Regions from separate parts of the Janthinobacterium sp. 1L-D-8-B-C4 genome, predicted to be linked through region 1. Evidence: predicted binding sites of a transcription regulator. Region 1 holds the regulator's gene; the other holds the start of a gene.
What was found. Region 1 encodes HrcA, which represses chaperone genes, less so after heat shock. Its sites were predicted from a motif close to TTAGCACTCNNNNNNNNNGAGTGCTAA; they were not measured.
Positions count from the first base shown of each region.

Region 2: rpoH (RNA polymerase sigma factor RpoH) is a predicted target of HrcA. The motif match lies at 1,400-1,426, and genes of this name have one in related genera.

Region 1 covers NZ_JBXAVX010000018.1:104,904-109,090, reverse strand. The annotation lists gene AC0Z42_RS25625 (hypothetical protein) at 1-227, opposite strand, end outside; gene AC0Z42_RS25620 (HAD family hydrolase) at 462-1,187, shown strand; gene hrcA (heat-inducible transcriptional repressor HrcA) at 1,268-2,284, shown strand; gene fur (ferric iron uptake transcriptional regulator) at 2,289-2,720, opposite strand; gene AC0Z42_RS25605 (outer membrane protein assembly factor BamE) at 2,844-3,539, shown strand; gene dapB (4-hydroxy-tetrahydrodipicolinate reductase) at 3,555-4,187, shown strand, end outside.
Region 2 covers NZ_JBXAVX010000008.1:57,065-61,251, forward strand. The annotation lists gene AC0Z42_RS15420 (cell division ATP-binding protein FtsE) at 1-185, shown strand, start outside; gene ftsX (permease-like cell division protein FtsX) at 182-1,102, shown strand; gene rpoH (RNA polymerase sigma factor RpoH) at 1,581-2,471, shown strand; gene AC0Z42_RS15435 (hypothetical protein) at 2,520-2,783, opposite strand; gene AC0Z42_RS15440 (hypothetical protein) at 2,934-3,380, shown strand; gene AC0Z42_RS15445 (antibiotic biosynthesis monooxygenase family protein) at 3,370-3,723, opposite strand; gene AC0Z42_RS15450 (cytochrome P450) at 3,720-4,187, opposite strand, start outside.

The DNA.
Region 1 (4,187 bases):
ATCTTGATATCGTAGCGGTCTTCGGATTTGATCAGGTTGACAAACACAAAGCTGCTGGCGCCGGCAGCCACAGGCAGGTCTTCGCCACCATTTTGCAAGATCAGGCCGGTCTTGGCCAGGCCGATGACCGAGCCACTCAGGTACATATTGCCGCCGCTGCCGCCGCAGGCTGCCAACGTGGCAGCGCAAGCCGCCGCCAGCATCGAGCGCAGGTATACATTTTTCATACATTCTCCAAAACGAATTAGGTAGGGTAGCGCAACACGGACGCTGGCGCCGTATTGGAATGGCGCCTATTTTAGTCTATCTGGCAAGCCGATTGACCTTGCCTTGTATCACCCTGTAACAATTTTTGCGGCGCCAGCCCTGATACGCCCTCATATGCTGGTTCCCCTGGCCCGTTGCATCGTGCGATCGGTGCGACAATAGGGCTTGCCCGTTTCTCCATCCTGATTGTCGCCATGACCACTACTTCCGTCAAAACCCTGGTTTCGCCCAAGGCCATCCTGTTCGATCTCGATGATACGCTGTGGCCGATTGCGCCCGTGATCGCCGCCGCCGAAACGCTGCTGCACGACTGGCTGGCCGCGCATGCGCCGAGGGTGGCGCAGCAGTTTTCCATCGAAGCCTTGCGCCGGCACCGGCTGGACATGTTGAACGAACAACCACATTTCCATGGCAACCTGATCGAACTGCGCCGTGCCGGCCTGCTGACGGCCTTCGCCGCCGCTGGCGAGGATACGGCCCTGGTCGATGAAGCCGTCAGGCAATTCCTGGCCGCCCGCAACCGCGTCATCCCCTATGACGATGTGCTGCCTGGCCTGGCCTGGATGCAGCAGCGCCTGCTGGTCGGTTCTATCTCGAACGGCAACGCCGACCTTGAAATTATCGGTCTCGCCCAGCATTTCAGGATATCGATCGCCGCCAGCGAGTTTGGCGTGGCCAAGCCCGACGCCTCGATTTTCCTGGCTGGCTGCGAAGCGCTGGGCGTGGCGCCGCACGAGGCCGTGTATGTGGGCGACGATCTGTATTTCGATGTAACGGGGGCGCAGGATGCGGGCATGCGCGCCGTCTGGATGAACCGGGGCGGCAGCGACGCGCATCTGGCGGCCGGTGTGCAACCGGACGCCATCTGTGCCAACTTTGATGAATTGCTGCTCTGGCTGCAGGCGCAACTGGAAGATTGATCGCCGTTGCGCAGGCGAACGTGCATAATGGCTGCTGTTGCTGCACTCCTGGCTGCCAACACTGTATAACTGAAGACACCATGCAACTCGAACTACGTGCCCAAACCCTGCTGAAAGCCCTGGTCGAGCGTTATATCGCCGACGGCCAGCCGGTCGGTTCGCGCGCCTTGTCGAAAATTTCCGGCCTCGATCTGTCGCCGGCCACCATCCGCAACATCATGGCCGACCTGGAAGAGCAGGGCTATGTGTCGAGCCCGCATACCTCGGCCGGTCGCATCCCCACGCCGCGCGGCTACCGCATCTTTGTCGACACCTTGCTGACGGTGAAACATCTTGACGAGCATATGGTTGACGCGCGCCTGCGCCTGCAGACGCAGCAGCCGCAAAAAACCATCGCCAATGCGGCGCAGATGCTGTCCTCGCTGTCGCAGTTTGCCGGCGTGGTGCTGAGCCCGCGCCGCGAATCGGTATTCCAGCAGATTGAATTTCTGCGCCTGTCCGAAAAACGCATCCTGCTGGTCATCGTCGGCCCGGGCGGCGACGTGCAGAACCGGCTGCTGCTGACCGAGGCGGACTATACGCCGTCGCAGCTGATCCAGTCGGCCAATTACATCAACCAGAATTATGGCGGCCTGTCATTTGACGCCGTACGCGTGCGCCTGCAGGGTGAACTGCGCCAGTTGCGCGACGATATGGGCAGCCTGATGCAGGCGGCGGTCGAGGCCGGCAGCGAAGTGATGAGCGATCACAGCGACGACATGGTGATTTCAGGCGAGCGCAACCTGCTCAGCGTGAGCGATTTGTCATCGAACATGAGTTCGCTGCGCCAGCTCTTCGACATGTTCGAGCAGAAGACGGGACTGATGCAGTTGCTCGACGTGTCGAGCAAGGCAACCGGCGTGCAGATCTTCATCGGCGGCGAATCGAATCTGGTGCCGATGGATGAAATGAGCGTGGTGACGGCGCCATATGAGGTCAACGGCAAGATCGTGGGCACCCTGGGCGTAATCGGGCCGACCCGCATGGCCTACGAGCGGGTCATTCCGATTGTCGATATTACGGCCAAGCTGCTGTCAAACGCCCTCAGCCATCATTGACCAGTCAGGCAGGCCGGTGCGGGCAGGCTGGCTTGATGCAGTTGCCGTAGATGGCCAGCGCGTGCTCGGCGATCTTGAAACCGCGCTCTTCGGCCACGCTTTGCTGGCGTGTTTCGATGGCTTCGTCGAAGAATTCTTCGACCCTGCCGCAATCGAGACACACCAGGTGATCGTGGTGCGAGCCTTCGTTGAGTTCGAAAATGGCCTTGCCCGTTTCAAAGTGGTTGCGGTTAAGCAAGCCAGCTTGTTCGAACTGGGTCAATACACGGTAGACAGTTGCCAGCCCGACGTCCATATTGTCGGCCAGAAGAATTTTATAGACGTCTTCCGCCGTCAGGTGGCGCACCGGGCTACTCTGGAAGATATCGAGTATCTTCAGCCGTGGCAGGGTGGCTTTCAGGCCGCTTGCCTTGAGATCACTAGGATTGTTACTCATGTTTGTTGCTCGTATGTGGGTCAGGTGCTTTATCATATAGCGTTTTGTCGGCGAGTGCCAAAATAAGCATTTTTGGGTGGACCAGTCACTCCTGGCGTTTTGTTCATCAAATTGAGGTCATTTATGCACGTCACACCGGCTGTATTGCCATCCTTGCGTCACCGTATTTCATTCCGAGCACCGGTCGTTGCAGGCCTGGTTTGCGTTGCGCTGATGGCGACCGGCTGTGCCAGCCGTGGCATCCTTGGTGAAAAACCGGCGGCCGCCCAGAAAGAAGGCAAGGAACTCGTGCCCGAGAATGGCGCGCAGACCACCACCATCACGCCACTGCAGAAATTCATGTGGTTTTTCTCGCCGTATCGCCCTGACATTCAGCAAGGCAACTTTGTCTCCGAAGAGATGGTGGCCCAGCTGAAAGAAGGCATGACGCGCGACCAGGTCCGTTTCATTCTGGGCACACCCTTGCTGGCCGACCTGTTCCATGCCGACCGCTGGGACTACCCATTCCGCCTGGCACGCGGTAGCGGCGAGACCACCAGCAGCCGCGTGGTCGTGTACTTTGACAAGGAAGGCAAGGTTGCCCGCTTCGAAGGCGGCAACCTGCCGACCGAAAAAGAGTATATCGACCGCATCGCCGGCCCGTCGCCATTCGCCAAGCTGGCCAAGGCCGGTGCGCCGGCCGCCGTGGTGCCATCGCCAGTGGCGCCGTCGGCCGTGCCGGCTAACCCTGACAATACGCCGGCGATGATTCCGGTGACCAAGCCCGAGATGACACCATCCGCGACGCCAGCTGAACCGGCACCTGCCCCCACCAAATAAGTTGCTGTAAATATTATGACTGAACTGAAAATTGCAATCGCCGGCGCCAGTGGCCGCATGGGCCATATCCTGATCGAAGCGGTCGGCAACGCGCCCGACGCCGTGCTGGCCGGTGCGCTCGACCGCGCGGGCTCGCCATCGATCGGCCAGGATGCGGCCGCCTTCCTGGGCAAACCTGCCGGCGTGCTGACCGAGTCCGATCTGGCCAAGGGCCTGGCCAATGCCGACTACCTGATCGACTTCACCCGTCCCGAAGGCACCTTGCAGCACCTGGCCTATTGCGCCGAGCACGGCATCAAGATGATTATCGGCACCACCGGTTTCGACGAGGCCGGCAAGGCGGCGATTGCCGCCGCCGCCGAAAAGACCGCCATCATGTTTGCGCCGAACATGAGCGTGGGCGTGAACGTGACCATGAAGCTGCTGGAACTGGCCGCGAAAAGCTTGTCCGAAGGCTACGATATCGAGATCATCGAAGCCCACCACCGCCACAAGGTCGACGCGCCTTCCGGTACCGCCCTGCAGATGGGTGAAGTGGTGGCTGGTGCTCTGGGCCGCGACCTGAAGGAATGCGCCGTGTATGGCCGCGAAGGCGTGACCGGCGAACGCGATCCGTCGACCATCGGCTTTGCCACCATCCGTGGCGGC
Region 2 (4,187 bases), on a different contig from region 1:
CCTGCCTCATTTCCAGCCATGACGAACAGATGCTCGACGCCGCCGCCCGCGTGATCCACTTGAAAAACGGCCAGTTGGTGGCCATCGACAAGGCCACCGAAGCGCCCGTGTTTGCGGCGCCCGATCCCGATTTCGCGCCCAAGCCAGATGCCGACGCGGACGATGCGCAGGGAGAAGACGCATGAGAGGCTGGTTCCGCCAACATCGCTTTGCGCTCGGCTCGGCGCTGATTCATCTGCGCAAGTCGCCAAGCGGCTTCCTGCTCAATGTGTTCGTGGTGGCGATCGCGCTGTCGCTGCCGTTCGCCGGCCTGACCATGCTCGACAATGTACGCCCGATGTCGGAACAGATGTCGGTCGACCCGGAAATCAGCGTATTCATGAAAATCGACACGCCGCGCGCGCAGGCCAGTGGCCTGGCCGGCGAAATGCGCAAGATCGTGCACGACCCGAAAGCGAAAATCGTCTTCATTCCACGCGAAGACGCGCTGGAGTCCCTGAAAAGCAAGAGCGGCCTGGCCGATGTCTTGAATACCTTGGGCGACAACCCGCTGCCCGACAGCTATGTACTGAAACTGAACGCCTTCAATACCGCCACCGAAGCGCAAGATGTCGATGCAGTGGCCGAACTGCTGCGCCAGTTACCGGGCGTGGAATCGGCGCAGGTCGATTCGGCCTGGGTCAAGCGCCTGGCCGCACTGCTGGGCGTGCTGCGCCTGGTGCTGCTGCTGCTGGCCATTACCCTGGGCGTGGCGGTGATTGCAGTGGTATTCAATACCATCCGCCTGCAAGTGATGACGCAGCGCGACGAGATCAGCATTTCAAAGCTGATCGGCGCCACCGACACCTTTATCCATCGGCCGTTCTATTACACGGGCGCGCTGCTGGGCCTGTGCGCGGGCGCGCTGGCCCTGGGTGGCGTGGCGCTGGCGCTGCAGCCGCTCAATACGGCGATTGCAGAATTCGCGCGCCTGTATGCCTCCGAGTTCCAGATGACGCCACTGGCACCGCTGCCGATGGCGGGCCTGCTGGCCGTCAGCGCGGGGCTGGGCCTGATCGGCGCCTTCCTGTGCGTGCAGCGCCACCTGGCGCGCGTCAACTGAAGCAAGCCTGGACGGCGCTGCCGCGCCGTCCGCTTCTCTCTACCTTCCGCAATACCCTTGATTTTTGACAAGCATTCTTAAGGCTCACTTCAGTCAGCTTGCGTAGACTGTCCAAATTGCCTTAGGGAATAATGTTCAGTTCTGCCATAGTTGCCATTGGCTACTGTGCGGCGCTTTCAAGCCAGCCACAATCGGCGCACACTCACGCTATCCCCCCAATACAAGACCGTATCAGCGACTCCATCAATATGCCGAAGGTCATAGTATTTTGGCTATCGGCGTGATTGAATCAGCTGATTGGCACTCTCCATCAGAGAGTGCTAATATATGTCATACCGTTTGCAGCAGCGCCATGACCCCCAGATGTAGATTGCGCCGCGCGCTGCAAACCGCAAGACCGGATACAGTAAAAAGAATGAAACTGGTCCCTGCCGCGTGGCAGGGCCGTATGGAACAAGCAAGACTACGAGGAGTAAACATGACTACGATGTCCGCATTGGTTCCCACCAAAAATAATGCGCTGAACCTTGGGTTCACCGGCAACCTGGGCAATATTGACGCCTATATTTCGGCCGTGAACCGTCTGCCCATGTTGACCCACGACGAAGAAATTTCGCTGGCGACGCGCTTGCGCGAAAAAAACGACCTGGCCGCCGCGCAGGAGCTGGTGCTGTCGCACTTGCGCCTGGTGGTGTCGATCGCCCGCGGCTACCTGGGTTATGGCCTGCCGCATGCCGACCTGATCCAGGAAGGCAATATCGGCCTGATGAAAGCGGTCAAGCGTTTCGATCCGGACCAGGGCGTGCGCCTGGTGTCGTACGCCATGCACTGGGTGAAAGCCGAGATGCACGAGTACATCCTGAAAAACTGGCGCCTGGTCAAAGTGGCGACGACGAAGGCGCAGCGCAAGCTGTTCTTCAACCTGCGCAGCCACAAGACCGGCCTCGATGCGATGACGCCGAAACAGATCGATGCGCTGGCCAAGCTGCTGGACGTGAAACGCGAAGAAGTGATCGAAATGGAAACGCGTCTGAGTGGCCGCGACATTGCGCTGGAATCGCCAACCGACGATGAAGATGACAAGTTTTCGCCGATCGCCTACCTGTCGTCGGAGCAAAGCGAGCCGACCAAGGTACTGGAAGCGGAGCAAGTGACGCGCTTGCAATCGGAAGGCCTGGAAACGGCGCTGGGCAAGCTGGACCCGCGTTCGCGTCGCATCGTCGAAGCGCGCTGGCTGGCCAACGACGACGGCTCCGGCGCCACGCTGCACGCGCTGGCCGAAGAGTTCGGCGTATCGGCCGAGCGCATTCGCCAGATCGAAGTGGCGGCGCTGAAAAAAATGAAGGGCGCGCTGGCCGCCTACGTGTAAGCGATGTGCAGTGCCCAGTAAAAAGGCGCCGCAAGGCGCCTTTTGATTTTAAGCAGACAGGCCCTTGGCCAGCAATTCTGCAACGAGTTCGTTCAGATCCGCGCCACGCTCCTTGGCCAGGGTTTGCAACTGCAACACCAAGTCGCTGTTGAGCTTGACGGCGAACGGTACCAGGCCCAGGGCCTGGTCGAGTCTGCGCTGTTCGCGGCGGTCAACGACCACCGCTTCCTTGCCGAAGGCGCCGGCGCCGGGAACATTCATCTTTCCCATCAACTTCTTGGCATCGCTTTTCGCCAGGGCGGTTTTTTTCATGGTTGTTTCCTGATTTTCAAAACAGCCATTTTACGCCATCGCCGCACGCCAGGCGTGCGCCAAGGCGTGCGCCGCAAGAATATCATTTTGTTATGATCAACAATCTCATCCGTGAATACCACACAGAGGACGCTATCTGAAAGGAAAAGCATGTACTACCCGAGTCATTTGTTACGCACCCTGTTCTGGCCTTTGATGCTGTGTCTGGCCCTGGCCGGCTGCGGTGCCGCCACCAGCGCCGGCGATGCACGCAATACGCCGCGCAGCGTTACCCATGTATTGTCGCCGGGCGAACAGGTTGCCATCACCGCCACCGATACCCTGAAGCTGGACCGTGTCAACGACAGCCGCTGCCGCGCCGGCGCCGTCTGCGTCTGGAAAGGCTATGTCAGCTACAGCTTCACCCTGCTGCACAGCGCCGGTACAACCGACCTGGTGCTGTCGGACTCGATGCCCAATGGCGCCAGTTCCATCACCATCAATCACCTGACCTTTACTTTGCTCGACGTCGACCCGGCCACGCCGCCGCCGGTCGATGCGGCGCTGCCCGTCTACCGCGTCAAGGTCAAGATCACGCAAGGAGCGCTCAAGCACTGATGTCGTGGCGGCAGCGGCTGTCGGCAGGTGCCTGCGCCCTGTCAGTCATGCCATAGTCGCGTACCACGGCGGCAATGCGCAGCCGGTAATCGTCGAATACGCCATGCCTGCCTTCGGCTTGCGCCGCGCGGTGCGCTTCGAGCTGGCGCCACTGCGCCAGCGCCGCTTCGTCACGAAAAAACGAGAGCGACAGCAATTTGCCTGGATCGCTGAGGCTGCTGAAACGTTCGATGGAAATAAAGCCGTCAATCTGGTCCAGCAGCGGGCGCAGCGCGGCCGCCAGTTCCAGGTAATGCGCGCACCCCTCTGCGCTGGGCCACACTTCGAAGATCACGGCAATCATGCGGCCTCCGCTGCAGCAAACACCGGAATGCGGGCATTCGGCGAGGCGCGGTAATGACTATCGAGCGTCAGTTGCGCCAGCGTCCCGGACCAGGCTGACAGAATGGCCCGGACGATGGTCTGCGCCACCGCTTGCCCCGGGCAGCGATGCACGCCATGGCCAAAGTCCAGGCCGTCCTGCGCCAGCAGCACCAGCACCATCTGGCCCTGGCGTATCGTCACGCCTTCCATTGGCACATCGCAGGCGGCATAACGGCGCGTATTGTGGATCGCCGGCGATGGCTGCCGGGTGCGCAGCGCCAGCACGCTGTTGCCCAGCAAACCTGCGGTCGCTTCGCAGGTCTGCACCAGTAATCCAATCAGATTGGCCCGCAGGCCGACATCGTCGCCTGGCCTCAATTGCTTGAACGCCGCTTGCAAACTCAACGCCGCCAGTTGTGCCCGCGCAATGGTGGCGCAGTCAGC